DNA from 3 places in the Anaerosinus massiliensis genome. Region 1 is predicted to be linked to each of the others. Evidence: riboswitches for the same ligand, from Rfam matches in the RefSeq annotation. Region 1 holds a riboswitch; each other region holds the start of a gene.
The links. Region 1 has a riboswitch for glycine ahead of gcvT (glycine cleavage system aminomethyltransferase GcvT). Riboswitches for the same ligand answer to the same signal wherever they lie in the genome.
Positions count from the first base shown of each region.

Region 2: another riboswitch for glycine. It lies ahead of BN6559_RS05885 (ABC transporter substrate-binding protein); the one in region 1 lies ahead of gcvT (glycine cleavage system aminomethyltransferase GcvT).
Region 3: another riboswitch for glycine. It lies ahead of BN6559_RS14925 (amino acid permease); the one in region 1 lies ahead of gcvT (glycine cleavage system aminomethyltransferase GcvT).

Region 1 covers NZ_LT575483.1:2,618,749-2,628,801, forward strand. Annotated here, with positions in the region: gene BN6559_RS12615 (hypothetical protein) at 1-989, shown strand, start outside; gene BN6559_RS12625 (DUF1737 domain-containing protein) at 1,557-1,733, shown strand; gene BN6559_RS12630 (DUF2019 domain-containing protein) at 1,878-2,225, shown strand; gene BN6559_RS12635 (DUF362 domain-containing protein) at 2,433-3,554, shown strand; gene BN6559_RS12640 (ketoacyl-ACP synthase III) at 3,838-4,818, shown strand; gene BN6559_RS12645 (DMT family transporter) at 5,267-6,208, shown strand; glycine riboswitch at 6,354-6,441, shown strand; gene gcvT (glycine cleavage system aminomethyltransferase GcvT) at 6,604-7,707, shown strand; gene gcvH (glycine cleavage system protein GcvH) at 7,710-8,096, shown strand; gene gcvPA (aminomethyl-transferring glycine dehydrogenase subunit GcvPA) at 8,098-9,444, shown strand; gene gcvPB (aminomethyl-transferring glycine dehydrogenase subunit GcvPB) at 9,441-10,053, shown strand, end outside.
Region 2 covers NZ_LT575483.1:1,156,411-1,166,463, reverse strand. Annotated here, with positions in the region: gene BN6559_RS05900 (amino acid ABC transporter substrate-binding protein) at 1-480, shown strand, start outside; gene BN6559_RS05895 (amino acid ABC transporter permease) at 875-1,519, shown strand; gene BN6559_RS05890 (amino acid ABC transporter ATP-binding protein) at 1,536-2,297, shown strand; glycine riboswitch at 2,775-2,876, shown strand; gene BN6559_RS05885 (ABC transporter substrate-binding protein) at 3,090-4,259, shown strand; gene BN6559_RS05880 (ABC transporter substrate-binding protein) at 4,558-5,724, shown strand; gene BN6559_RS05875 (helix-turn-helix domain-containing protein) at 5,843-6,826, opposite strand; gene BN6559_RS05870 (TonB-dependent siderophore receptor) at 7,226-9,388, shown strand; gene BN6559_RS05865 (ABC transporter substrate-binding protein) at 9,865-10,053, shown strand, end outside.
Region 3 covers NZ_LT575483.1:3,109,444-3,119,496, forward strand. Annotated here, with positions in the region: gene BN6559_RS14890 (desulfoferrodoxin family protein) at 1-43, shown strand, start outside; gene BN6559_RS14895 (alpha/beta-type small acid-soluble spore protein) at 244-471, shown strand; gene BN6559_RS14900 (amino acid permease) at 1,016-3,118, shown strand; gene BN6559_RS14905 (HAD family hydrolase) at 3,289-3,903, shown strand; gene BN6559_RS14910 (HD-GYP domain-containing protein) at 4,407-5,477, shown strand; gene BN6559_RS14915 (MarR family winged helix-turn-helix transcriptional regulator) at 5,521-5,973, opposite strand; gene BN6559_RS14920 (methyltransferase) at 5,970-6,986, opposite strand; glycine riboswitch at 7,187-7,262, shown strand; glycine riboswitch at 7,266-7,346, shown strand; gene BN6559_RS14925 (amino acid permease) at 7,577-8,959, shown strand; gene BN6559_RS14930 (alpha/beta hydrolase) at 9,258-10,053, shown strand, end outside.

The DNA of each region.
Region 1 (10,053 bases):
AATCTTATAAAACGATTGATCTAGCAGTAGATAATTTAGTACCTATACTAAAACTTCTATCCAGTGGATATTATGTAGTAGTTGATTTACCTCTGTATCCGGCAGATGGAAATGGACAATTTTTTTGGAATCAAAGCAATCAACCAGCCTTTAATAAAGGAACTTGCTCAATTTATTATAAACAAATGTATTCGCAAGGGAGGCCTGCATTTATTCTGCCAAGCCAACTGCCTGAAAGTTATGATGCAGCGACAATGAATCGGTATCAGGAAATGTATCGAGCTGGGGAATCGTTAAGAGGATTAGCTTATTATATGGGGGATTATCTTTGTACTCTGCTGGATGGGCATCATAAGGCAGTGGCGGCAGCCTTGGAAGGTCAAGAGTTTCGTTGTTTAACAATTTTGCCAGTACATGGTGTTTCGTGTTTAAAAGATGAAAAGAATTTTAAAATGTCAATTGGTAGTCAATGGATTGATTCAAAAAATTTGCCGACGAAATTTAACAAAGACTTCAAGAAATTATATGGTCAAGATAATAAATTGAAAACTAACGAAGTTGAAAAATATCTAACTATGGAAGCGGAATGCTGGGAGCAGTTTAAATGGCCACAAGAATTATTAGATATTGGGAAACAATACCCCGATGCATTTACATTGGCTTGTATAGATTTTTCAGGAGATTTATCAGACGAACGTATTTATAGACTTCTTCTGAATGAAGAAGTTGATTCGGAGGACAAACTAGAGTTTATTTTTAAGTCGCTTGTTGGCTTAAAAGATATTCGGGCTACAGAACTGGCAATGAAAATTGCCAAGGATGAAGGACTGAAAAATTTATGGCAGGAGGTTTTTGAATATTTGGCTACTGTCCAAAGTGAACAAATAGAGGATTTCTTTATTGACTTTCTAGTTAATGATGAAAAACTGCGACCGAAACTTACGAAAATAGCGGATAACTATTTAATGAAAAGGAGCGGGAATTGTTGATATTTAAAGAGCTTAACCAATATAAGTATCTTTTTCTGAAGAATATTCCTTGTACAAATGGAAATGAACTGACTATTTGTTTGAAGGCCGGAATAGTAAGTGAAGAAATAGAGCCCCTTGTTTTAAATGGTGTTACTATTAATGATACTCTAGACCCATATTAGAGGATAATTCTATTCTTATAAGAGTGATTTTTCCTACCTATATCGCCTATCATGTTCGCTGGGAAACATACATTATTGGAAGTGATTATGATGAATTTACGGGACAGACAGTTAGAGAGTATTTTAAATCACGTTATCTAGAATATGTGAAAGGTGATACCATAGCTTCAGATGAGTGGCCGGGAAATTTAAGACACTTTGAAATTTGTTGTGGATGGGAGATTATTGATATTATTTCTACTGATGAGCCAAAGGTTCAAATTATTAACAATGCATAATATACTGAAAATCCCACTTTTTACGACCAAAAGACAACTCCTGCTGAATTTTGTATGAATTTGGCAGGAGTTTTGAGCGTTTATAAGAATATTTAAATGTAATATTAAAAGAGGAGCCGATTGAAATGGAAAAGAAACTTAGATATAGATTAATTACAGGAAAAGATGATTCATCTTTTTGTCAAAGAATTTCATCACTATTGGATGATGGCTATGAATTGTATGGGTCACCGGCAAGTACCTTTGACGGAAAAAATGTTATTGTAGCCCAAGCAGTCATATTAAAAAATATTAAAGAATAATCACTTCAAAAGTATAGTCTTTTGTAATTAACAATAAAACTGAAATGTTTACTGTGTGGAAAATTATAAAATAAAAAGAGTTGCCTTAAAGTTCGATAAAATTTTTCAATCTATTCGTAGCATATTGAATGGAGGTCACCAGATATGAGACCGCTAGATCAAATTTTAAAAGAATATATAGAAGCATGTATAAAAGAGGAAGAATCTTTGCGTAGAGGAGACTCAAAGACTGGTAATAAACAATATCGAATTATCAACAATATTAGTCTTGATTTAAAAGCCAATCCTCAATACGGAATTGAACGTTTAATTCCATTTTTAGATCATCCAAATGCAAATGTTAGATTAACTACAGCGTTTTTCTTAATACCGATAATGCCTGAGCAAGTGAGAGCTGTTTTAGTAGAACTGTCCGCTGGTAGAGGAACTGTTGCTTTTAATGCAGAAATGATTTTATCGGAATGGGATAAGGGAAATTTGAAGTTTGATTAAATAGCTTACATTCCTGAAAAATGTATTATGTAATTGCCTGATTAAGATCAATATAGGTTTAATCTATAAGAGGTGTTTGTTTGGGGGCAGGAGAAAGTATTAGATTTGAGAGTATTGCTTATTTTTGGATGATCTATTCAATAAGAATGATTGTACAGTTTGTTTTAATAATTGATATTACTTAGAAAAGAGGGATATATTACTCACATGACAAAAGTAGCAGTAATAAAAGCCGATGCCTACGACACCAAAGTCGTAGACCAAGCCATGCAAGAATTACTCTCCCATTTGGGTGGTATAGAAAAATATATAGACCCCGGCGATAGAGTTTTAATAAAGCCAAACATGTTAGAAGCTGCGGATAAAGCGTCCGGGATAACTACTCATCCGGAGGTTGTGCGGGCTGTCATACGGGAAGTGAAAAAGGCGGGAGGAATTTCGGTTGTTGGAGATTCGCCGGGATTGGGGAGTACTTTAAGGGTAGCGGAGAAGTGTGGAATACTGGAAGTTTGTCAGCAAGAAAATGTGGAGTTGCTGGATTTTAATGAGAGTGTGGAAGTGAAATACCCACAGGGGGAGATTGTAAAGAATTTTGCATTGGCAAAGGCTTGTTTGAATGTGGACAAGGTGATATCGGTAGCAAAGATGAAGACGCATTCGTTTATGGTGGTAACGGGTGCTGTTAAAAATTTATTCGGTTTGTTTGTTGGGCATAATAAAGCACAGTTTCACCTTAGAATGAAAAAGATGAGTGACTTTGCGCATCTGTTGGTGGATTTGCAGCAATATATGAAGCCGTGTTTGGCTATTATCGATGGCATTAGCGGCATGGAAGGTGCTGGACCACGTAATGGAGACAAGATCCATTGCGGTATATTATTGGCGAGTGATAATAGTTTTGCCGTTGATTTAGTGATGGCAGATAAAATGGGATTTGCGGCAGAGCAATTACCAGTTTCAATCATTGCATTACAGCAAGGTTTGGTTCCTTCATTGTCGATGATTGATGTGGTAGGCAGTGCGAGTCAGGTGCAATTCCAATTTAAAAAACCACGTACTGTAGAAAATCTGGAGAATAGAATTCCGGGGTGGGTTGTCAGACTTGGACAGAACCAGTTGACTGCCAGGCCGCATATCAACGAACGATGTATTGGCTGCGGACGCTGTGCGGAGCATTGCCCGCCTAAGACCATTGAAATACGAAATCGTAAAGCTGTGATTGATTATCGAAATTGTATTCGTTGTTATTGCTGTCAGGAATTATGTCCAGAAAATGCAGTGGTATTAAAGGAAGGCATACTTTTGCGTCTGCTTCATCGTTTGGGGTGAACGCAGGCACTCATGGTATGTACGAAACGCATGATTTTGAATCGTAATATAAAAAGCTTGTTTTATATCTCTTAAATAAACTGAATTTATGAAAAGAAAATCCCAACTTTATTAGGTTAGTTGGGATTTTTTTTGTACATATTAAAATATAGCAATAGGATTAAAAATTATTTTATTTTTGAAAGTACATTTGAATTAAAAAGTAGTTTGCGTTATAATAATATTGTTAGAAAATTAGAACCTGGTACTAGTAACTGGTGATATTGTCGTTTAGGAGGTAGTTATGAATAACGAGTCAAAATCAAAAATAGTTGGACTAGGTGCATATTTGCCAAAGCGAAGATTAACAAATTATGATCTTGAAAAAATGGTGGATACAAGTGATGATTGGATCGTGCGTCGGACAGGTGTAAGAGAAAGACGTCTGGCAGCAAAAGACGAATTTGCCAGTGATTTAGCGATAAAAGCCGTTGCGCAATTGATAGAGAAATACAATGTTGAAATCGGTGATGTGGATATGGTGATCGTAACGACGTTTACACCAGATCATTTTACGCCGACGGTTTCTTCTTTGGTACAGGGGCATTTTGGGATAAAGAAAGCCGGGACGATGGATTTAAATGCTGCTTGCACAGGGTTTGTCTATGGTCTATGTGTAGCGGATTCATTAATTACAGCTGGTCATAGTAATAAAGTTCTAGTGATTGCTTCTGAGGTAGTATCTAAAGTAGTGGATTATTCTGATCGCAATACCTGTGTGCTTTTTGGTGATGCTGCAGTTGCTGTATTACTTGAAAGAACAAATGGAAAAGGCAATTTTCTTGCTTCTTATTTTACCTCAGATGGCAAGCAGGCACAGAATGTTACTTGCAGTAATTTAGCAGAGAAAATAAATAACCACGAGATTAAAAAAACGCGGTTATTTGAGCAAGAAGGAAAGCTCTTATATGAATATGTGATGAAAAATATTCCTGATGGTGTGAAAAATGTATTAGGGAAAAGTGGGCTGAGCTTTGATGATATCGCGTGGTTTGTTCCGCATAGTGCCAATTTACGTATGATAAAAGCGCTTTGTGATAGACTGGATTTTCCGCTGGAAAAAACTTTGATCAGTAATGAGTTTTATGGGAATACATCCTCGGCATCTATTCCGCTTGCAATGTGGATGGCACTAGAAGAAGGAAAAATCAAAGCAGGCGATAAAATGATACTATACGGATTCGGTGCCGGTCTGACACATGGTGGAGTTGTAATTGAGTGGTAGGAGTATAATAGGTGTATGTTTACGTTTACATCATGAATAAAATAGAATATAATAAGTATATACTAAATAAACCAAAAACGCCCTGCGTGAACAGGACGTTTCGGTTGAATACGAGGTTAGGTTAGCACTTTTAAGGTAAAAGCAAGTAGTGCTACTACCTTAATAAGTACCATGCCATCTATCTCAAGATCCAAATGGAACTTCATAAGGTTCACCTCCTTGTATTCAGTTTTAAGGACGTAGTTAGCGCTGCGTCCTTAATTATTATAATATAATATTGTTAATTTTTACAGCTCGGGCACCGAGCTGTTTTTTTATGAATGATTGACAGGGAAAGAATAAGTATGATTAAATGTTTAATAATATTTATTTTCCGTAAGAATTGAAAAACTGATTAGACGAGTGATAAAAATAAAGTATCTAATTTTTATCTAAGAGGAGTATAAGCGTGGAAAAACAAAGTCTTACTAAAATCTATATCATTTTATTACTAGTGCCCTTATTTTGGGGCGGGGCATTTGGTACCACAAAGCATGTTTTATCGGAGATCGCCCCGATGACGACATCCGCGCTCAGATTTATGCTTGCGGGTTTTCTTATGCTTGCATGGAGTGCTTGGCGCAAGGAGCTTGATTGGACTAGCATAAAAGAAAACTTTTTCAGTCTATTTGCCTTGGGGGCAACAGGTGTTTTTTCCTATAACTATTTTTTTGCTACGGGTCTGCAATATACATCAGCGATTACTGCGGCATTGATTATTGTCGTGAATCCTGTGTTTACCACATGCATTGCCAGTTTTTTTATGGGAGAGGCATGGAATTGGCGTACGTTAGTTGGAGCGGCAATATCGTTTATTGGTGTTTCCTTCGTCATTAGCAAAGGTGACTTGAGTATTTTGGTGGATATGTCGATTGGTACTGGTGAAGTATATTTATTTGGTTCGGTGGCAAGTTGGGTAATCTATACTTTGCTTGTAAAGAAAACTTCACGTACGATGGGAAATGGTGCAATGACTTCCGTATCAACCATGATGGGGGCTGTAATGTTGCTGTTGATTTCTATTGTAAAAGAAGATCAGTGGGGCAATGTCATGCATGTATCAAATCAAACGATGGTAGAGATTGTATATTTAGCTGTATGCAGTACAGTTTTTGCGTTCTTATTATTTAATTGGGGTGTGCAGCGTATTGGTGCGACGAAGGCAGCGGCTTATATTAACTTTACCCCGCTCAATGCGGCGTGGATTGCTGTCTTATTTTATGGAGAACAATTTTCAAGTTACCATTTGATTGGTATGGTGATAACGATTACGGGGGTATTAATTACTACGCGGAATAAAGTGCGACCCGTGGAATCTAATATGAAAGATATCGCTGTTTCGAAATCATAGAGGTCAAAATAAAAAATATTTATTTTATAAATACGTTATATTTGTAAATAAAAATTGTATACTTTAAACATAGGAAAATTCAATTGACATATATGGAACAACTTGTTAATATGAGCATAAGTATGAAAATTAAATAGACGATGGAATGATGGTTACAGGAGAGATCGTGAAATGCGACGCCGAAGGAGCAAGCGCTTTGTCAAACTCTCAGGCAAAAAGACCGTAACCGGACTGCACTCTGGAGAGAACGCTCACGTGATGAGCGTCACCGATGGGGAGCCTTTCTAGTTTAGGCAAAACTCTCAGGTACAACAGACAGAGACAAAGGTGGATTCGTCCGCCTTTGTCTCTGTCTTTATTTTTTACCCAACAATAAAAGATGGAGGAGAGGGATTATGACAGCATTACAAAAGACACCCTTATACGAGACTCATCTGGAACATGGCGGTAAAATCGTTGAATTTGGAGGTTGGCTGCTTCCCGTACAATATAGCGGGATCGTAGAAGAACATCGCGCTGTTAGAGAAAAGGCGGGACTATTTGATGTTTCCCATATGGGAGAGGTTCTTGTAAAAGGTAAGGACGCTTTAGTATTTTTGCAAAACGTAGTAACCAATGATGTAGCACGGCTTGTTTTGCATAAAATACTCTATACACCGATGTGTTATCAAGATGGTGGTATTGTGGATGATTTACTGATCTACAAACAGGCGGATGATGAATATTTATTGGTTATCAACGCCGCTAATATCGAGAAGGATTGGCAATGGCTGCTGGCAAACAAAGCGAATTTTGCTGTTGAGTTAACAAATTTATCCGCATGTACTGCACAATTAGCATTGCAAGGGCCTATGGCGCAAAAGATTTTGAGTGAATTAACAGATACGCCATTGGGAAGAATTGAATATTATTGGTTTTTACCAAAAGTCATAATTGCGGGGAAAGAAACGCTTGTATCAAGAACCGGGTATACAGGTGAGGATGGTTTCGAGATTTACTGCCAGAGTGAAGATGCCACTGCGCTGTGGGACGCGATTATGGACGCAGGAAAGCCTTATGGAATATTGCCGGCTGGATTAGGCGCGAGAGATACTTTGCGTTTCGAGGCTTGCCTGCCGTTATATGGACATGAATTATCCAAGGATATTTCACCGCTGGAAGCAGGCATTGGCATGTTTGTGAAATTAGATAAAGGTGCGTTTAACGGTAGAGATGCTTTGGCGGAGCAAAAGAAAGATGGCGTGAAACGCTGGATTGTTGGGGTTGTGATGAATGGTCGAGGCATTGCGCGGGCTGGATATCCGGTAATTGCTGAGGGCAGGTGTATTGGCACAGTTACGACAGGAAGCTATGCACCAACTATAGATAAGAATCTTGGTCTTGCTTTAGTAGATGTTGGATTTGCTAAGGTTGGTCAGCAATTTGATATAGAAATTCGCGGCAAGCATGTAGCTGCGCAGGTGATTCCTAAACCATTTTATAAAAGAGAGGGGAAATAAGGATGCATATTCCAGCAGAGCTAAAGTATTCCTGTGATCATGAATGGGTAAAAATTGAGGGGAATCGCGCAATTGTGGGCATTACCGATTATGCGCAGTCACAGCTTGGCGATGTCGTCTTTGTTGAAGTTCCGGAAGTTTATGTGGAGATTGCTGTTGGAGCGGGGTTTTCCGTCGTAGAATCCGTGAAAGCAGTATCTGATATCTATGCACCGTTGAGCGGTACGATCGTCGAGGTAAATGATGCGCTTGCTGATGCACCGGAGCTCATGAACGAGGATCCGTATGGTAAGGGCTGGCTGGCTGTAATTGAACTTGCCGATCAAAGCGAGTTAGACAATTTACTGAGCAGCGCAGCTTATGAAAAATTGCTGACGGAGGAAGATTAACATGGCTTGGAGCTATTTGCCTCATACTGATGAAGATCGCCATGCTATGCTTGCAGAAATCGGTGTGGAAGATACCGAAACATTATTTCGTGATATTCCGGAAACTTTACGATGTAAGCGTTCCTTAGATTTGCCGGCTGCACGATCGGAACCAGAGCTGGTAAGAACTTTGCAGAGCTTAGCAAAGCAAAACGCAAATCTGCAATCGTATACTTGCTTTTTGGGCGCAGGTGCATATGATCACTACATTCCGAGTGTCGTTGATCATGTCATCAGGCGTTCAGAGTTCTATACCGCTTATACACAATATCAGCCGGAAATCTCGCAGGGATATTTACAGGCATTATGGGAATATCAAACGATGATTTGTCAGTTAACCGGCATGGCAGTTTCGAATGCTTCTATGTATGACGGTGGTACTGCTTTAGCGGAAGCCGCGATGATGGCTTGTGGGGTTACGCGACGGCGTGAAATTTTGGTCGCCCGCACCGTACATCCAAATTATCGCGATGTGCTCCATACTTATGGCATGGATCGGGATGATAAAATAACGGAATTTGATTACATAGATGGCACGATTGATAAAGAAAAATGCGGGCAGCTGCTCAATAAAAATGTAGCGGCAGTGGTGATACAATCGCCAAATTTCTTTGGCTGTATTGAAGATATAAGAGAGATAGCGGCACTTGCACATGCACAGGGGGCACTGCTTATCGTAGCAGTAGATCCGATTTCCTTAGGACTGTTAGAAGCACCGGGCGTGCTTGGTGCAGATATTGTTGTTGGCGAAGGTCAGCCTTTAGGCTTGCCAGTTTCTTTTGGCGGTCCTTATTTAGGCTTTTTTGCAACGAGCGAAAAGTTGATGCGCAAGATGCCGGGGCGAATTGTCGGGCAAACGGTAGATCATGAAGGAAATCGTGGGTTTGTGCTGACTTTGCAGGCACGTGAGCAACATATTCGCAGAGAGAAGGCGACGTCCAATATCTGCTCGAATGAGGCCTTATGTGCTTTGACCGCAGCCGTGTATTTGAGTGCAGTGGGGAAAGAGGGCTTACAGCAGGTAGCCGCACTATCCTTGCAAAAAGCGCACTATGCGCAACGAGAATTAACGAAATTAAAAGGTGTGTGTACTGCCTTTGGGGCAAGTTATTTTAAGGAGTTTGTGATACAGTGTGCACACCCGATTCAGGAGATCAATGCTGCATTGCTGCAAGAAAACATCATTGGCGGGTTGGATTTGGGGCGGTATTATCCGGAACTTGAAAATTGTATGCTGCTTTGCGTAACAGAAAATAGAACACACGAAGATATCCATCGATTGGTAGAAAAATTGGGGGCGATCTTATGAGAAAAGCACAAGCCTTAATTTTTGAAACGAGTAAAACAGGTCGCTGTGCGATCGATTTGCCAAGCTGCGATGTGCCGGAAGAAGCGATCGATACACTGATTCCCAAAGAATTTCTTCGCGCGGAGCCTGCACCTCTGCCTGAACTTAGTCAGCTGGATTTAATGCGCCATTATACGGCGTTATCAGGGCGTAATTTTGGTGTGGATTCTGGATTTTATCCGTTGGGTTCGTGTACGATGAAATATAATCCGAAAGTCAATGAAGATGTTTGTCGGTATGCCGGTTTTGCTTCTTTACATCCTTTGCAACAGCCTGAAAGTGTGCAAGGTGCACTTAAAATCCTGTATGATATGCAGCAATATCTTGCCGAGATTGCGGGAATGGATGCGGTAACGATGCAACCAGTTGCCGGTGCGCATGGTGAATTGACAGGGCTTAAACTGATTTGCGCCTATCATCGATATCGAGGACAGGATCGGACGAAGGTGATCGTACCGGATTCGGCGCATGGTACCAATCCAGCTTCGGCTGCGGTATGCGGACTTGAAATTGTGGAAATCAAATCATGTGCAGATGGATCCATTGATGTAGATGCACTTCGAGCAGCCG
Region 2 (10,053 bases), 1.5 Mb from region 1:
ACGGAAAAGCGTAAAGAAAATATGCTGTTTAGTGCGCCGTATATGGAAGCAAAGCAATTAATTTTCGTTCCTGTTGGTTCAGCCATTCAGGGAGAAGAGGATCTAGCTGGCAAGGTTATCGGTATGCAGAGTGCTAGCACTGCGGACGAAAATCTTGAAGCAGATGCAAAAATGAAAGCAGCGATTAAAGAGGTAAAAAAATATCCGGATTGTATTTCTGCGATGATGGATTTAGAAAATGGTCGTGTTGATGCGATTATTACGGATGAAATTGTAGGCCGTTATTACATGGGCAAAAACAAGGATAAATTTATTGCTTTAGAAAAAGCAGTTGGTCCTGTAGGTGATTTTGGTATTGGCTATCGTAAAGATGACACTGCATTACAAGGGGAAATTCAAAAAGTATTGGATGAAATGAAAAAAGACGGTACGACTGCGAAGATTTCTATAACGTGGTTTGGGAAAGATATTACAAAATAGTGCCTTTTAAAACAAACTATGGACAGATAGGTCGCGGGTCGGCGATAAGTGGAATGATATCGTTTTTATCTATTGAACTAAATCATTATTTTGTTGATTGTCTGTGATTTTATTTATAAAATCTGTATATTGGGTTAAATCGGTGGTCGTCCTTTTGTCATTGCCACAAAAGAACCAAAAAGGCTAGGCCTCACACCTCCAAAATACTTGAAAAATTACCGACTTACTAAAATCCGTAAACTCGCTTTGCTCAGACAAACGGATTTCTTAACGTAAGTCGGTAATTTTTCATCCTTCGGAACGTATTTTTCCGGAAAGGCCGGGAACGAAACCCTTGGAGACCGCAGTAAAGTTTCAAGGGATGGTAAACTGAATTTTAAAAGGGAGTTTTATCATGGAAAAAATCATTGGCATGGTGGTACCGATGCTCGATGGTATCGTTGTCACATTACAGATATTTTTTATCACGCTGGCGCTGTCACTGCCACTCGGATTGCTTTTGGCACTTGCTAGAATTTCTGGCTGGCGGCCGGTCAGCTTTCTTGTAGAGGTTTATATTTGGTTAATGCGTGGAACACCGCTGATGTTGCAATTATTATTTGTTTATTTTGCATTGCCTTCTCTGGGCATTCTATTGCCTGATTTTGCAGCGGCGTTATTGGCTTTTACGCTAAATTATGCGGCGTATTTTGCTGAAATTTTTCGAGCGGGTATTCAATCGATTGAACGCGGGCAATATGAGGCGTCGAAAGCTTTGGGCATGACGTATGTGCAAACGATGCGTCGTATTATCATTCCACAGATGATCAAACGTGTTTTACCGCCGATCAGCAATGAAACGATTACACTCGTAAAAGATACATCGTTGATTTACATTTTAGCAATGAACGATTTGCTGCGCGTTGCCAGAACGATTGTGCAGCGTGAATTTGATATGACGCCATTTGTGATTGCGGGCGTATTTTATTTAATTATGACTTTTGTATTAACGTGGATTTTCAATAAATTAGAGGCACATTACGCAAAATATGATGAGTAAGGAAGGAGGGAAGGACATGCATGAAGCAATGATTGAATTAAAAGATATTCACAAAAGTTTTCATAAATTAGAAGTGCTGAAGGGGATTCATTTAGAAATTAAACGTGGTGAGGTCGTGGCGATCATTGGGCCTTCCGGTTCGGGGAAAAGTACATTGCTCCGTTGTTTGAATCGTTTAGAGACAATTGACAAAGGCTCCATTATCGTACAGGGGGAGACTTTGGTAGAAGATGTAGATGGCATATGTCAATATGCAAATGATTTAAAATCTCGTGCGATATGCGCAAAAATGGGAATGGTATTTCAGCATTTTAATTTATTTCCGCATATGACGGTGCTTGAAAATTTGATTGAAGCACCGATTTTAGTCAAGGGCATGAAGAGAGAAGAGATCGTACCGATTGCTGAGGAATTATTAAAAAAAGTTGGTTTGCTGGATAAAAAAGATTGTTATCCATCCAGATTATCCGGTGGTCAGAAACAACGTGTTGCGATCGCCAGGGCACTGGCGATGAATCCGGCAATTATGTTATTTGATGAACCGACCTCGGCACTCGATCCGGAACTTACAGGAGAGGTATTAAAAGCAATGCGAAGACTTGCTGAAGAGCATATGACAATGATTGTTGTAACACATGAAATGGCATTTGCTCGAGAAGTTGCACAGAAAGTAATTTTTATGGCGGACGGCGATATCATTGAGGCAGGAACGCCAGAAGAAATCTTTGTGCATCCTAAGCAAGAAAGAACAAAGGCATTTTTAAAAAATATGCTATAAATAGGTGCAGCGTGTTGATAAACTATGGACAGATAGGCAGCGGGTTGGCGATAAGCACTCATCTGCGTCGTTACAGCAAGGTACTGCTCGTCGACGTACAGAAGTACGACTCCTTCACATCCCCTTACTGTGCCTAGCATCTGAGCACTTCTCACCAACCGGCAACCTATCTTCGTACTAGTTTATAAGTGGTACGGATTTCGTTATTTTCTAAGTTATCAGCATAAATATATGATTTGCCTACAGTTTAAATGCAATGATCCAATTTTTGAGATCATTGCATTTTTCTTTGTGGATCAAATCTTTTTATGTTGATAGTATTGCAAAAAAATAAACATTGTTTTATAATAGTGTTCATTCGAGTGTTTCAGACAATTACATATGTATACCGGATGAAGTCTACGGAAGAGCGGCAATTTAGCCCACCGAAGGAGTAACACTCTCAGGTACTCAAAATTTTTGAGTAGAACCGTAAATGGACGGGACTCTGGAGAGTACCCTTAAATGGGTCGCCGAAGGTGAAAACAGACAGTGAAAATTGTTTGCAAATCTCTCAGGCAAAAGGACAGAGACAAATGGTAGCAATTAAGTATACAGGATGCATGTATTCTTTATTTCTTGTGCTATTATTTTGCCGTAAGTTTCTTAGTAAATACAGAGTCAAATCAAAACGATTTGACTCTTTTTATTTCTAAGGCGTGAACTACCCTTCTTTGTTTCAATTGCAAATGGATTGTTTCTGAAATGCAGGATAAAATGTTGGTTTGATTGGAAAAGAGGGGGCGTTTATTTATGAGAAACAAAAGTAAAAAAGCGGTATGGATGTGGATGATGGTGACGTTGCTGCTTATGAGCGTAATGTCTGGTTGCGGTGGCGGAGATTCTAATAAAATTAAAATCGGTTTATTAAATGAGATGACTGGCGGCGCTGCAACATTGGGGACATCATCTGCCAACGGGGCAAATTTGGCAATTAAGGAAGCCAATGCGAATGGCGGCGTTTTGGGCAAACAAATAGAATCTGTTGCGGCAGATAATAAATCTGAACCAGCAGAAGCTGCAAATGCTATGACAAAATTGATCAATCAGGATAAAGTGGTTGCGGTTACAGGTACATTCTCAAGTTCGAATGCAATCGCTGCTGCAAGTGTCGCTGAAGCTGCGAAAGTACCTTATCTTGCTTCCGGTGCGACCAATCCAAAAGTAACAGTGGATGAAAAAACCGGCAAAGTGAACGACTATGTTTTCCGCGTATGTTTTATTGATCCATTTCAAGGTACAGTTGCTGCGAATTTTGTTTTTGATCATTTAAAATTGAAAAAAGCGGTTATGTTGATTGATAATAGCAGTGATTATAGTAAAGGGCTTGGTGATTTCTTCAAAAAGGCTTACACGGCAAAAGGCGGAGAAATTTTAGGTGAAGAAGCTTATTTACAGAAAGATCAAGATTTTAAAACCATATTAACGAAGATAAAAAGCTTAAATGCAGAAGTTATCTATATCCCTGGCTATTATGAAGAGGTTGGGAAGATTGTAAAGCAGGCACGTGAGCTTGGGATTGAAGCGGTGATGATTGGCGGCGATGGTTGGGATTCTCCTAAACTAGCGGAGATTGCCGGAAATCGTGCACTGAATCAAACGTATTTTACAAATCATTATTCTGTAGATGCAGATGATGCTAAAGCAAAAGCGTTTGTTGAGGCTTATACCAAAGAATATGGTCAAAAACCAGATGCTTTGGCTGTACTTGGATATGATGCGGCACGTGTACTGATTGACGCGATGAAAAGAGCAAACAGTGCGGAACCGGAAAAAATTCGTGAAGCACTGGCTGCAACAACCAATTTCGATGCAATTAGTGGTGAAACGACAATCAATGCGACGCATGATGCGGTGAAAAGTGCAGTGATTATTGAAATGAAAGATGGAAAGCAAGTATTCAATACGAGTGTAAAGCCTTAAAGGCATGTTGCATGCTCCTGTGTATTTTCATACAGGTATAATGTACGTTGTATACATCATCTATTTTACAAAAAAGTATTGCATAAGAAAAAAACATCGATTATAATAACATTATTCTAAGAGATAGATAATCAAATAAGAACAGCAGGATTATTTTCGACATCGAAAATAGCAATGAAAGCTATTCAGAGTCAAACCATAGATTGTGGTTTGACTCTTTTTTATTTTATAAATCTATCTTGCAGAAGAGGATTCTACGCATGGTCATCCATTGAAAATAGAAGGGGGTATTGTAACTATGAATTTTAGCAAGAAGAAACTTTTAGCGATTTTTATTGGTACTTGTTTGACTGCAACAGCATTAGCAGGTTGTGGTGGCGGCTCTGATGCGAAAGATATCAAAATTGGTATGGTTGCAGAAATGACGGGGGGCAGTGCTACGTATGGTACATCACTTGTAAATGGAGCCAAATTGGCGATCAAAGAGAAAAACGCAAAAGGCGGTGTACTTGGTAAACAAGTTTCAACTGTAATTGCAGATAACAAAAGTGAACCGTCTGAATCAGCAAATGCGATGACAAAAATTATCAATCAGGATAAAGCGATTGCTGTGACGGGGATTTTTACAAGTTCCAGTGCGATTGCAGCTTCTAGTGTAGCAGAAGCAAGTAAAATACCTTTCCTTACAGTTGGTGCAACGAATCCTAAAGTAACGGTAGGCGATGACGGAAAAGTAAAAGATTATACGTTCCGCGTATGTTTTATTGACCCATTCCAAGGCACTGTTGGAGCAAATTTCGTCTTGGATGAATTAAAACTCAAAAAAACTGTGATGTTAATTGATAACAGCAGTGACTATAGTAAAGGCTTGGCATCTTTCTTTAAAAAGGCTTACACTGAAAAAGGTGGAGAAATTGTAGGTGAAGAAGCGTATCTACAAAAAGACCAAGACTTTAAAACCATCTTAACCAAGATTAAGACGATGGGAGCAGACGTAATTTATGTACCTGGCTATTATGAAGAGGTTGGCAAAATTATTAAACAAGCACGTGAAATTGGGCTGAATCTGCCTATCGTTGGTGGTGATGGCTGGGATTCTCCTAAACTTGTTGAGATTGCCGGCGGTGAAGCGCTGAATAATACATTCTTTACGAATCATTATTCTGTAGATGATCCAAATCCAGTATCTAAAGCTTTTGTGGATGCTTATATGAAAGAATATGGTCAAAAACCAGATGCACCGGCTGTTCTTGGCTATGATGCGATGAACGTTATGATGGATGCAATTGAACGAGCAAAAAGCACAGAGGCAAATAAAATTCGCGAAGCTTTGGCAGCAACTAAGGATTATCAAGCAATCACTGGCTCTACGACTTTAAATGAAACACACGATGCCGTAAAAGGTGCTGCAATTATAGAATTTAAAGATGGTAAACAATTATACCGTGCAACGGTAAATCCGTAATTTAAGAAAGTTTTTTATTTATGAATCTCCCTGATTAAAACCATAAAAAGAAGCAAGACAAAGGGACGGTGGAAATGTCTTAAAAAAGACAGAACCACCGTCCCTTTGTCTTGCTCGGTTATAAACCGAATAACTTTCTAAATTGATTTGGCGTAAAGCCATGTACTTTTTTGAAACTGGCGATGAATTGACTGCAGTTTTTATAACCAATTGCCGTCGCTATATTTTTGATGCTCAAATCATCTTTTGACAATAGCCGCATGGCTTCTTTCATTTTTTCTTGCCGCACATATACATCCATGGTTACTCCAAAGGTTTTTTTAAAGCACTGACGCAGCTTGGTTGCCCCCATATTGGCAACGGCTGTAAGTTGCTTAGTCGATGGAGGATTTAGCAGGTTTTCATCCAACGCGTCCTTGACTAAAAGCATATATTTCTTATTTTGATATGTGACATAATGGCGGCGTTCTTCTTTCAGTTGTCTTTTCCAAAACCATTCATAACGGATATTTCTTATAATCAATGACAGTAATTCGCCGATTTTGTTCTCATAATATAATAATGGTACACTAGCAATTCTTAAAGCAAATTTTAGCTGCTCAAATAGCAGTACAATGTCTGGTGTATTATACTGGGGAAACTGCCAGCTATCATAATCCGTAAAGTTGTAAGATGTTTCTGTTGGCTTATCTCGTAAATGGTTATCAATCCATTCATCAAACAGCCAGATGCTGGTAAACCAAATTGGTGCTTCCGTATCAAATACAATTTTAAATGGTTGCCTTCCGGTCTGTACCATATGAATACCAGGTTTCAGTCGCCGTGCTTTCTTTCCGGGCTCGAAAATGGTTATTACACCACTTGCTACAGCACACAGCCATCTCCCTTTTTGCCTAATATCATATTCTCTGATCATAGGTTTCAGCAAAGTTATAAATGCGTTGGTAACGAATAATCCGGGAGAAGGATGTGCTTCCATGAGCCAACTGTCACCATGTTCTGGCGGTAAACGATATTCAATAACATTATTCTGCTCAATCTTTATGCAATCTAACTGGGCGGCTAATTCTGCATTGCCCATCGAGTATTCATTCGTTGTCACGGTGACCTTCCTTTCTAAATTGCGAGACCTTGATGCTAAATTCACGAAAATCTTCTCTGTATTATAACATGAAATAGGTTTTTAAATAACCGATAGTATACTGCCAATTACCACTAGAATACGGTTCTAAATCGCAAAAATAGTCCTATTCATCCTTTAATAAATGATAACAATTCTCATTTTGTGGGCGCTAATTGACTTTTTATACCCTGAAAGAAGTACTGTTGCTGCCAATTGACGCTGTAAAAAAGCATTGCTATAATAGTGCCAGGTTAATTTTACACGTGTTAAACCGAGTAAAACTAGCTGTCACTAGTGAATTTAATAGGTATTTTTATTATATATTTTCATTGTTTGGCCAGCAATGAGAATCACCCTGATGAATGAGGAGTCAAAACTATGAGAAAACTATCATCTTTTACCAGAAAAAGACTGCTGTATGTCTTGGTAGGCAGTGGTCTGATCTGGCAATGGCCATATGCTGCCGCTGCTGAGGAGGCAAATGATCCTCAGGTAGATGTGCGTGAGACCGCTGTCTCGCAGATTGAATTCACTTTAGAGGGGATGGAGGTTACAGCGGATAAGGAAACTCCCGTCAAAGGTCATGTCGCTAAATACAACAATGTTGGCACTAAGACGAATGCAGCACTTATCAATATACCGCAGTCCGTTAGTGTTGTTACTCGTGAACAGATGGATGCCCGTGGTGCGACAAATCTTACACAGGCGTTAGAATACAATGCCGGTGTCACTTCCAACCAGCAAGGAACCGATTACCGATGGAATTCAAGCCTGGTAAGAGGGTTTAACGTTGATAGACGTGTTGATGGCTTGCAGTTGGTAACAAATCAGTTTGCCTTGTGGGATTTTGAACAATATGGGCTTGAACAAGTTGCAGTACTGCGTGGTCCAGCTTCAACCCTCTATGGCAGCAATGCCCCCGGAGGAATGTTTAATTTGGTGAGCAAACGCCCGAAAGCAGACCAAGTGAATGAGATACAGATACAAGGTGGCAATGACGATTATCGCAGCGTTGCTTTGGATATTGGCGGGAAAATTGACGGGCACGACAATCTGACTTTTCGATTGACAGGGCTGACTCGCGAGCAGGATTTGCCTGTAGACTATAGCAGCTTCAAACGAAAGTTTATTGCGCCTTCTTTGGCTTGGAACATTGATCCGGATACCACCATTACTTTTCAGACCCATTATTTAAAGGATGAAATGAAAGGTTCTGATGAAGGAAATTCTCTTTACCGTCCTAACAGTGATTTTTATGGACGCTCCGGCAGGTTGTTTTTAGGACAACCCGGTTATACGGGGTATCAACGAGAACAATATTATTACGGCTATCTCTTGGATCATCGGTTGGATGATACCTGGTCCTTTCATCAGAACTTTCGCTATGGTAAAACTAACACCGTTTATAATATGAATTGGGCCACTCTTCAGAGCGATAAACACACGGTTACGTTTGATCCTCTTATCTATGATGACACTGCTACATCCTATCAGCTGGATACTTATGGAGAAGCAAAATGGAAAAACGGCACAATCAGTCATCAGGCCATCGTTGGTATCGACTATCGGCATGGGAAACTTACAAATCGGTACGGTGCGGGCGGCAGCATTCCGGCTGTTGATCTCGATGATTTGCATTATGGAACATCGTGGCTTGCTCCTGAAACGGCTGTAACTTACAAAGGCAAAGTCAAGCAAACCGGTATCTATCTTCAGGATCAGATCGATTTTGGTGAAAAGTGGTCGGCTACGCTGAACGGACGTAAAGACTGGTATAAACAAAATGGTGTAAATCCTCAAAATGGAGCAATCACTGAGATTGATCAGGATGCCTTTACAGGAAGAGCCGGACTTGTCTATCACGCAACTAAAGAATTATCTCCCTATATCAGCTATGCGAAATCCTTCGAACCCCAATCCGGGAGAGATCGCAGTAGTCAGCCATTTGTACCGACTACAGGACAGCAATATGAAGTAGGTATACAATACGAACCAGTAAATATGGATGCTCGTTTTACAGTAGCACTCTTTGATCTTCGTCAGCAGAATGTGTTGACAGCCGATCCTATAGATACAAATTTTAGCATTCAAACGGGCGAAATTGCATCAAAAGGATTGGAATTAGAGGCAAATATGGTGGCTTTCAAAGATTTGCGACTAACTGCATCTTATACGATACTCGACAATAAAATTACGAAGAGTACCGATGCAGCTGCGATTGGTAGGCGCACGGCAGGTGTCTCAAAGCATACGGCTGCTTTATGGCTGGACACAGCAAAAGATAAGCAAATACAGTCTGGATGGAATGCTGGCATCGGTGTACGCTACATTGGTTCTCGTTATAATACTGACAATTCACTGAAACTCAACGGTGTTTGGCTGGCCGATGCTTCGATCCGTTACAACACTACGGACTGGCAATACCAGCTTAATGTACGTAATTTATTTGATAAATTTTATGAAGCTTCTGCCTTTGACAACACCCGGACATTCCAGGGAGAGCAACGAACTCTCATTCTGACAGCAACACGATATTGGTAAGGCAATGTATAAACAAGAAATCGGTTTCACAGAATTTTGGTGTGTATCGCGCTAAGAAGACAAACATATATAATATACTAATTTTAATCTGCTGCTTAACTATAGGCGGCAGATTTTTTAGATGATAGGATAAAGGTGAAAACTACTATGTCGTGCAACGGTGAATCTGTAATTTAGAATTAATTTTATACATTAAATATTTTCTGCAAATAAAAACTTCCTTAAAGGTAAATGTTTTAGAATATAGGTATAACCTGTAAGGAATTTTAACATCAATTCTAAAATATATTGACAATGATTCTCATCTACGCTATATTATAAACAAGATGTGTATTAAATCAGAAAAAGTAAAGTACTGCTATCCTTCGTTGGTTGCGGTAATGTTTAAGAAAGCCTGGAGCTTCATTACGTAATTAAGTTATGTATGGAGCTCTTTTTATTTTGCGAAAATGGAAAAATGAGGGAGAGTGATTTGCGTGTTGGGATATGATAGACTTGTGCAAGATATATGGCATGAGTCTCACGAGGATTTGTGTCCTGTCCGATGTGTTTTTTGTAATAGTTTGTTGTTTCGCGGAATCGTAGAAAAGGTCGAAATCAAGTGCCCAAAATGTGGGACAATTCAGCTTTTAAACCATAAGGGAGATAGTCGGATTCAAAAGCGA
Region 3 (10,053 bases), 490 kb from region 1:
TTGCAATCTGCACGGTCTTTGGAAAAGCACCATTAAAAAATAGTAGAAAATATAGGTCGTTCGTAACTAGAGCGTTAAAAGAACGAATTATAATTTAGATAGGGTTATCTGATCATAGAGCATGTACAAAATTCGAGAATGACTTGAATTGTATATGCTCTATTTGTTTATTTTTAGTACAGCTCACATATCTAAAATAGGTTTGGTAAAACTATAGATATCAACCGATTGGAGGAATGAAAAATGAATGAGAAATATCAAGCAGCGGATGGCTTAGATTCATCAATGCCGGATAAACATGAGGTTGCTAAAGAGCTGGGAATACCACTCGATCAAGGCTATAATGGAGATTTGACGACCAAAGATGTGGGGCGAATTGGCGGTAGAATGGGCGGCAAGATTGGCGGACAAAAGGTAAGAAAGATGATCCAAGCAGCAGAAGCCGAGATGGCAAAAGAGGATATGCATTAGAATTTGGATGCGGTTTACTTTGTTTGATACGTTCATTATAAAAACTAGGGCATGTGCATGATGCAAGAACAACTTGGAATGCGCATACTCTAGTTTTTTTTTTATGGTTGATTCATAATAGAGATGGACAAGACATAAACATCTTAAAGTCTACGATAAGAATAGGTGTAAATTTGGAATGTTTTGTTTACGCTTGGAAAGATGCTATTCCATTATATGGAACGTTTTATTTCCAGTGATGTAAGTCTATTATGTTTTTATTGCTTTTAAAGGTTGGCACATAATTTGCGTTAATTATAGGATAGATAAAAGCTATAAAATTGAATTGATGCGGAGGTTTGTTTCATGCATATTGGCTTAGTGAAAGAAATGAAGAATGATGTGTATTGGTTTAGCTTAATCAGGAAGAAAGTATTTTATCAAATAAGATCGTAAAAATATTCAGTTTTAGTTTTTAAAATAAGAATTCAAAAAATTCACAAAATAAATCGGTTTATATCTTCGAGTGTTTATGATCAGCAAAAGAACATGGAGGTATTTTTATATGAGTCTAAAAACTACGCAAAAGACAGATAGTCATTTAAGTGCAGATTTAGGGTTAGTTACCGCATTATCATTGGTTGTAGGTATGGTTTTAGGCGCTGGGGCATTTATGAAGCCTCCTGCTGTACTTGCAGTGACAGGCGATACAAATTTAGCGTTGGCGGCTTGGGCTGTTGGTGGTTTATTGTCAATGGCTGGTGGTTTATCTTTATGTGAATTGGGTGTTTTGTTTCCTCGGACGGGCGGTGTTTTTGTTTATTTGGAAGAATTGTACGGAGCTAAGGTTGCGTTTTTATTTGGCTGGATGTTAAGTATTATTTTTGGACCAGCACTTGTAGGCGCATTAACCGGATATTTTAGCTCGGTTTTTTGTTTGTTATTTAATGTTTCCACGCAGTATGCACCAGTTGTTGGTGCTGGAGCACTGGGATTTATTGCTTTCGTAAATTCAATTAATGTGAAAGCATCTGGATATTTGCAGACAACGGCTACTTTTTGTAAGCTACTTCCTGTTTTATTATTAATAACTTTTGGATTGCTTAAAGGAAATGGGCAGGTCGCGTTATTCAGTTCTGCTGCATCAGGAGTAGCTGCGACAGCACCATTTTCCGTTGCAGTATTAGCTACCTTGTTCGCTTATGATGGCTGGGCGCAGGTCGCATCCGTTGCTGGAGAAATGAAGAACCCTGGGAAAGTACTGCCTAGAGCCATTATTGGCGGATTAACCTTTTTACTCATTGTATATTTAAGTATCAATACAGCCTTCTTCAAAATTTTTGGGGTTGAGCAGATGATCGCATTAGGGCATGATGCTTCTGCCGTAGCTGCACAGCAGATGTTTGGTGTTTTTGGCGGCAACTTGATTGCTGTAGGCATCATGGTTTCTATTTTGGGTGGGCTCAATGGTTATATCATGACGATCTCCCGTAATATTTATGTAATGGGAGAACGGGGTCTGGTTTTGGGATCAGGTTTTTTACGCAAAATTGATGCGGATAGCAAGGCACCGGTAAATGCGATGCTTGTGCTGGTTTTCTGCTCGTTCATTTATTATCGGATGCTGGATGCGGATAAGCTTTCAGATATTGCGATGTTTTCAATTTGGATTTTTTATTTATTAACCTTTTTGGGTGTGTTTATTGCGCGTAAAAAATTTCCCGATGCACCGCGTTCTTATAAAGTGCCGCTGTATCCTATCACTCCATTGATTGCCTCGGCTGGAGCTGTTTATGTAATCTATGGTATGTTGAGTGCACATTTTTGGAATGGGATCATCTCGATTGTTTTAACTTTATCTGGTTTACCGATGTATTATTATTTAAAAAATAAAAATAGAGCGAGTTCGTTTTTGGAAAAATGGAAAACTTGTTATATTGTCGGTGCAAGTGTGATCTGTATATTGGGATTGCTGACGGTGTCAACTCGATTTATTGATACGCGGGAAGAATTGCGTGTTGCAGTAGATCCTACGTTTGCTCCGTTTGCTTATGAAGAAAATAGCGGACGGATGGCGGGCTTCGATATTGAGCTTATGAACAAATTGGCAGATAAGGTGGGCGTTAAGGTAACTTATCAAGTTACGCCATTCAATAATATTTTTAATACGATGCGGAATGGATATGCTGATTTGGCTATATCTTCTTTAACGATTACGCCGGAGCGCAAAGAGGATGTTATTTTTACGAATCCATACATAGAGAAAAGTGGATTTGGTTTGTTGGTAAAAAAAGAATCCAATCTGCATAATATCCAAGATTTAAGAGGCAAGACGGTTGGTGTACAGCGCGGTTCAACAAGTGAAATTTTTGTGCAGCGATATCATAATTTCAAAGTACAATTTTTCAATTCCAATATCGATATGAGTACTGCTTTTAATCAAGGGCAAATCGATGCGATCATTTTTGATCGGTTGATATTAGAACATTTTATGGCGAAGGGGATCATTGAGGATGGTGCTATCGTAGAAATGCTCAATCAGGAAGATTATGCGATTGCTTTGACGAAAAAGTATAAATCAATCGGGGACAAGATGAATGAAGCTTTGGAAGAAATGAAGAAAAACGGGGAATTGGATGCTTTATATCAAAAATGGATAGAAGGATAATGACATCCATAGGTTGACTAAAAACTTACTCCAACTGCTATTGAAATGCAGTTGGAGTTTTTTTTATGGTCTGTATAATGTTATAATGATAAAAAGATTATACAATGAAGTTATGCAACTGTTTGTACTTCATAATATGAGGCAGAAAGAAGGTTTTTATCATACGTAGTATTATATTTGATGTGGATGGCACTTTATGGGACACGACAGAAGTTGTGGCAGGGGCTTGGAATAAAGCAATTTCAGAAGTTGGCGGTACGAAGGCAGTTGTAAGTGCTGCTGTATTGAAGAAAGAATTTGGCAAGACGATGAGGGTGATTGCCGATAACTTATTTTATGATGCTGATGAAACAACGAAAAAACTGTTAATGGAAAAATGCTGTATCCATGAACATGAATTTATAGAAGAAAATACGGCAAATCTTTTGTTCTCAGATGTAGTAGAAACGATAAAAAAACTTTCTGAAACTCATCGTTTATTCATTGTGAGTAATTGTCAGGCTGGCTATATTGAACTGTTCATGAAAAAGGCAGGAATTGAAGACTATATTGAAGACTGGGAATGCTTTGGTAATACAGGTAAGGGAAAAGGCGATAATATTACGTGTTTGATGAAAAGGAATAAGTTAACCGATGCTGTATATGTTGGTGATACGCAGGGAGATTATGAAGCGACGCAAATAGCGCAAATTCCATTTATCTTTGTAAAGTATGGCTTCGGGCATGTGAAAGATTGTGAAAGGTCTATCGATACAATCACAGATTTATTATCTTTGGCAGAATGATAATAAATCTGATTTAGAATTTGATTTGTAACTTGTCTTTGAGAGTTGAGTTAAATTAATCTCGGCAATAATTTTAATGATATAGGGCATTCTATGAATTTTTGCAAATATCTTGTAATTGTAAAAAGATGCATAGTAGAAATTTATATAAAAAGAGCGGATATGGATGCTTTAATTAGAGTTTCCATATCCGCTCTTTTCGTTTTTATTTTATGCTAGTTTGGCGGACTAAAGAGTACAGTAAACGGTGACAAATAACATGTAAAAGAATTCTATGCCGTTTATCATAAAATAATGTTTTGCATTTGGTTATCATGATGAATTAAAAAAAATACAGGAAAATTGGCTGACTATGTCGAATTAAGTTATAATATTTGCTTATTTCCATAAATTGTATAAATGAAAAAGTTGCTAACTTGCCAGGATAGACTGTGGTGTATTTTTTGAAATTTTGTTCTAATGGATGACGAGTCATCAGATAAAATATAGATAGGTGGTGCAAAATGACTTCTAATCAATCGATAAATAAAAAAATAGTTGAACAAAAAATAGAATATTTAGTACCTGGAATGGAACTGGCGCAGGATATATGTGCAACGAATGGATCCATACTAGCCAGTGAGAATACAATTATTAATAAATCTCTTATTGAAAAACTACAAAATTGGGATATTGAAAAAGTAGCTATCGTTGCAGAAATGACAGAGAATCCATTGGCTGACCTTGAAGTTGAGCAATTTTTAAATAGCTATAATCAATCCGTGACCGTTGTACAGCAGGCCTTTGATAATATCCGTCAAACAAAAGAAGTTCCAATTGAGGCATTTGCACAAACTGCAGATGAAATTGTGGATAATATATCGGATAACAGCAGCCTTGTTGATCAGATGTATAACTTGCCTAAATGTGATGATTATACGTTTCGACATAGTGTCAATGTCAGTGCCATTGCAGCACTAATTGCTACATGGCTGAAGTACCCACAGGAAAGTATCAGTGCGATTGCGTTGGCTGGACTTTTGCACGATGTAGGAAAATCTCAGCTGCCGACGGAAATTTTGAATAAACCGTATAAACTTCCTCCGCAGGATTATGCTTTATACCAGACCCATACAGCAATTGGCTATGATTTGGCAAGTAAAATACCCAATGTAGCGCAAAGTATTCTAGCAGGCATCTTGGACCATCATGAACGGGAAGATGGATCGGGGTATCCAAAGGGCTTGAAAGCCGATGACATCCATCCTTATGCGAAAATTATCGCTGTGGCGGATATGTTTGATGAAGCTCTGACCATTAATTGTGATACACCTGGTGTGGTTAGTCCGTATGCAAGCTTAAGTAAAATACGCGAGGAAATACATAGAATCGATGCAAAAGCTGGGATTATCTTTATGGATAATATGATGAATTTTCTCTCGGGAAATCGAGTTGTACTTAGTAATCATCAGGAGGGACGCGTCGTTTTTGTCAATAAAGATAAACCGTCTCATTCCATCATACAGCAGGATGATGGTACGGTAATCAATTTAGCAGAGAAAGAAGATGTTTGTATTCATCATGTTGTGAAGTGAATACAAACATCTTGAAAATCTACAATTGATGGATGAATCTTTATTAAAAATGTCGTTCAATCAAATTTTCAGCATGTTGAAAGAAATCATGCAGGACTTGTAATTCATGGTCATTGAGACCATCGATATAATCGAATAACGGGCGATCATATTTTTTATGGTATGCATCGTGTAGTTTATACGCTTGCGCTCCTTTTTCTGTTAAAAAGAGGCGCAGGCGTTTTTTATGGGCAATGTCTTCTTCTTTTGTTAAAAAGCCTCGTTCTTCTAATTTACGGATTGTTTTTGCGACAACGGCACGGGTGATATTGAATTTTCTAGCCATTTCAGAAATGAAAATACCCGGATCATCGCCTACCAGTTTAAGCATATGAATTTCACCGCGGTAAAAAGTCATATCTTCTGAACCAAAATTTAATACGTGCGTCTTACCATTCGCAATTTGTTCAGTTAGTTGGATGAAATGATGGATCACTTGATTTCTTTTGTCGCTCATGCTAGACTCCTTCTGTAAAATTTTCCGGGCATGTCTTTGAATATGCCGCCTGTGGTTCCGTTTTGTACACAGGTGAAACCTTGACGTAAGAGGGCCGATTCAATCGTCGGTCTTGTCAGTAAGATATCCAAACCGTCCAGGTGACTGGAGAGCCAGCCTAAAATGACTTCCGGCGGAGATTGATAATCCGCACTTACCGTATGTGATACAAGGTATAGATATCCGTTAGGTGACAGCGCGTGATAAAGTTTATTTAATAGTTTATCTGGATCACCGCCCGAAAAATCTAAAATACCGGATGCAATGATAAGGTCATATTCACCGCCGAGTTCATCTACATTAAAATCGCCGGCAATGACCTTGATAGATTCTGTGAGATTGTGTTGTTCAATCAGGGTTTGGGGCAATTTGGCTACACTGGGATGCTCGAATATCACCCCCTGGCATCCGGGAAACGCTGAAACAGTCTCTATTGCTAAAATACCGTTTCCGCCGCCAAGATCTAAAATTTTTTTTGGAGCACCGTCTTTGTATAGTTCGGAAAGTGCAGCAAGTAGTGCTTGTACGCGTCCTGTATACATTTCAGGAATACTGACGCGTGCTGATTCATAAAAGTCATAGACGTTTACGCCGCTATTGTCCGTAATGATTTGCGCATCTGCTCCGGTTTGTATTCGATCGTCTAGGTTGGCAAGCGACATCATTTTTTCTCGGAATAAAAGATGTTCACCGAGATAGAGCGGACTATTTTCATTCAGAAATTCGTTGCTTTCCTTCGTATTGCGGTATTTATTTTCATGCTTTTCCAGCAGACCAATGCAAGCTAAGGCGTTTAGATAGAAGGAAAGGTTGCGTTCGTTCAGGTTTGTCTTTTTTGCCAGTGAATTTGCTGTTTCTAAGTTCTCGAGTGCGGAGAAAATGCGAAGCCGAAGCGCAGATAAAAAAAGTTCTGTTGCACGCTTTTGATGCAGCATTTTGTAATAAATTTGCGGATTTCCTTGAGGATGTATCATTTTTTCACTCCTTTATTTTGTTCTATTTATGTATGCCAAGTATACAATGTGATTATTATGTATGTCAAGCATACATGGTGAAATTTTTCTTAAAAAGTAGATGGCGATGATTCGTATTGGAAAATATTTAATGATTGCTATTTAGAAAAATAGGTGTTAAAATACATATCGTATGTTATTAATTTCATATTGAACTTCGTATGAAGATAATGGGAGAGAGATTTTATAATCCGCCGAAGATGTTATGCTTTCAGGCAAAAGGACCGTTATTGGACGAAACTCTGGAGAGCCTCAATTGAGCACCGAAGGAGCAAGCTGATTTAATTTAAATTAGTGAATCTCTCAGGTAAAAGGACAGAGCAGACAAACTGTTTATTTTGAGGTCAAATTTTATATTTGACCTCTTTATGCATTTTTTGAGGCCAGATTTTTATATTTGGCCTCTTTCTGTATTTTTAGAGAAAGTTTTTAGTATTTTGTACGATCTGCTGATTGTGCAATGTGTTATCGTATAACGTTACAGAGTGAATGTACAGCTTGGACCTGGCACATACGGGGGAAATCGTAAGAATTGGAAAGGTGGAGTCGATATGTCGGAAAACCAAAATTTATCGAGAGGATTAAAAAATCGCCATGTGCAATTGTTGGCGATTGGTGGAGCAATCGGTACAGGATTGTTCTTAGGATCGGGCAGATCCATACACTTGGCGGGGCCCTCTATTTTATTTGCCTATATGATTACTGGTGTTATTTGTTTTTTTGTAATGCGGGCGCTTGGGGAATTATTGCTTTCTAATTTGAAGTATCATTCTTTTGTCGATTTTGTTCGTGAGTATATGGGAAATGGAGCGGCATTTATTACAGGATGGACCTATTGGTTTTGTTGGATTTCATTGGCGATGGCTGATGTAACTGCTGCCGGACTCTATATAGAGTATTGGTTTCCCAATATCGCACAGTGGGTTCCGAGTTTGATCATTCTCATGATTTTACTGATTATGAATCTTACGGCAGTAAAGTTATTCGGTGAGATGGAATTTTGGTTTGCTTTAATTAAAGTGGTAGCGATTATGTCATTGATTGTCATCGGGACATTTATGATTATCAAAGGATTTTCTACGGATGCAGGTGTATCCAGCTTTACAAATCTCTGGAGTTATGGCGGGTGGATTCCAAATGGAATCAGCGGATTTATTCTCTCTTTCCAAATGGTTGTATTTGCATTTACAGGGATTGAATTGGTCGGCTTAACTGCTGGTGAAACTGAAAATCCAGAACGTGTAATTCCAAAGGCAATCAACAATATACCAATTAGAATCATTATCTTTTATATCGGAGCACTTCTCGTTATTATGAGTATCTATCCATGGACTTCAATTAGTCCGGATAAGAGCCCATTTGTGCAGGTCTTTTCTGCAGTAGGAATCGCGGCAGCCGCAACGATTGTAAATTTCGTTGTATTAACTTCAGCTGCATCTGCTTGTAATAGTGGAATTTTCAGTACAGGTCGTTTAGTGTATTCTCTGTCGAAAGAAGACAATGCACCAGCGTCCATGAAAAAATTAACTGCGAACCAAGTCCCGGCAAATGCAACAATATTTTCAACAATTGTTGTTTTGATTGCGGTTATTTTGCAATATATTATGCCGGAAGGTGTGTTTGTACTCATTACGAGTATATCAACGTTTTGCTTCATTTTTATTTGGGGTATTATTACGGTTTGCCATCTAAAATATCGCAAGCAGAATCCTGAACTTGCCGCAAGAAGTAAATTCAAAATGCCGTTGTATCCACTCATGAATTATGTAATTTTAGCATTTTTTGCTTTCGTTTTAGTGACGTTAGCATTGAATGAAGAAACTCGTATTGCTTTGTTTGTAACGCCAGTCTGGTTTATCATGCTTGGGGTGATTTACAAGGTTTTTAAAGCAAGAGCGAAAGAGGAAGTTAAGACTAGTTTTATTACAAGATAATATAATAGCTTTGTTCAAAATTAGTATTGGCTTTAATTCATTTCAACCTGCTTGCGAGTAGGCTTGATATGGGCATAGCTAGCTTATTTTGTAGCGAAAATATGAATCGATAGGTGGTTAATAAAAAGTTAGATTCGTAAATTAAATTGGTAAAAATTTACTACAAAAACAAACATTTTTTATAGAGTCTCTTATTGTTAGTGTGCGTTTTTAGATATATACTATATTTATGCTTAAATGCTTCTTACAAAAAGTGTGGAAGCATTTATAATTTTATATCAGGAAAGAAAGAGACTGAATGAGAAAACTATTAATTTTTTGTATGGGAATTACCATTGGTATATTTGTTGCGGTCAATGTACTTGGTCTGATGATGGGCGAATTTATTTATCGCGAATTAACATCGCCGCATTTATATCAAAACTTATTTAATTTACAGGATAATTCTAAGAATATCGAAAAAATTGCCAATGCAGAAAAAAAGTATGAATGGGAAAAGGTCAGTTTGACTTCACCGCATGGTTATGCAATACGTGGTACGTATATTCCAGCAAAACGACCATCAAAGCAAACGATTCTTTTTTTGCACGGACTTTTCCAAAACCGCTCAGCAGGACTTGATTATTTAGATATTTATCAAAAACTGGGCTATAATGTACTGATTGTTGATGCGCGTGGGCATGGTGATAGTGGCGGCGTCTCTATTTCCTGGGGCTATTTTGAAAAAGATGATATCAATGTTTGGTTAGATTGGCTAGAGCGAAAAACGCCGCAGGGAATTATCGGGGTTCATGGAATTTCAATGGGGGCAGCAACCGCACTCTTGCATAGTGCACTTAATGAAAGTACGCATCGTGTTAGCTTTTATATCGCCGATAGTTCTTATGATGATTTCAAAGCGTTGCTCGTAAAACAGCTAACGACAATTGCCGGATTACCAAAGGATACATATGCCTTGGACATTGTTTTATTTTATACGCAGATTGCGGCGTATTATCATGACAAATTTACGTTTGATCAAATTTCACCGCGATTGGCCGTCGAGCAATCAACAACGCCTATTCTTTACCTTCATGGAGAGAAGGATACCCTGA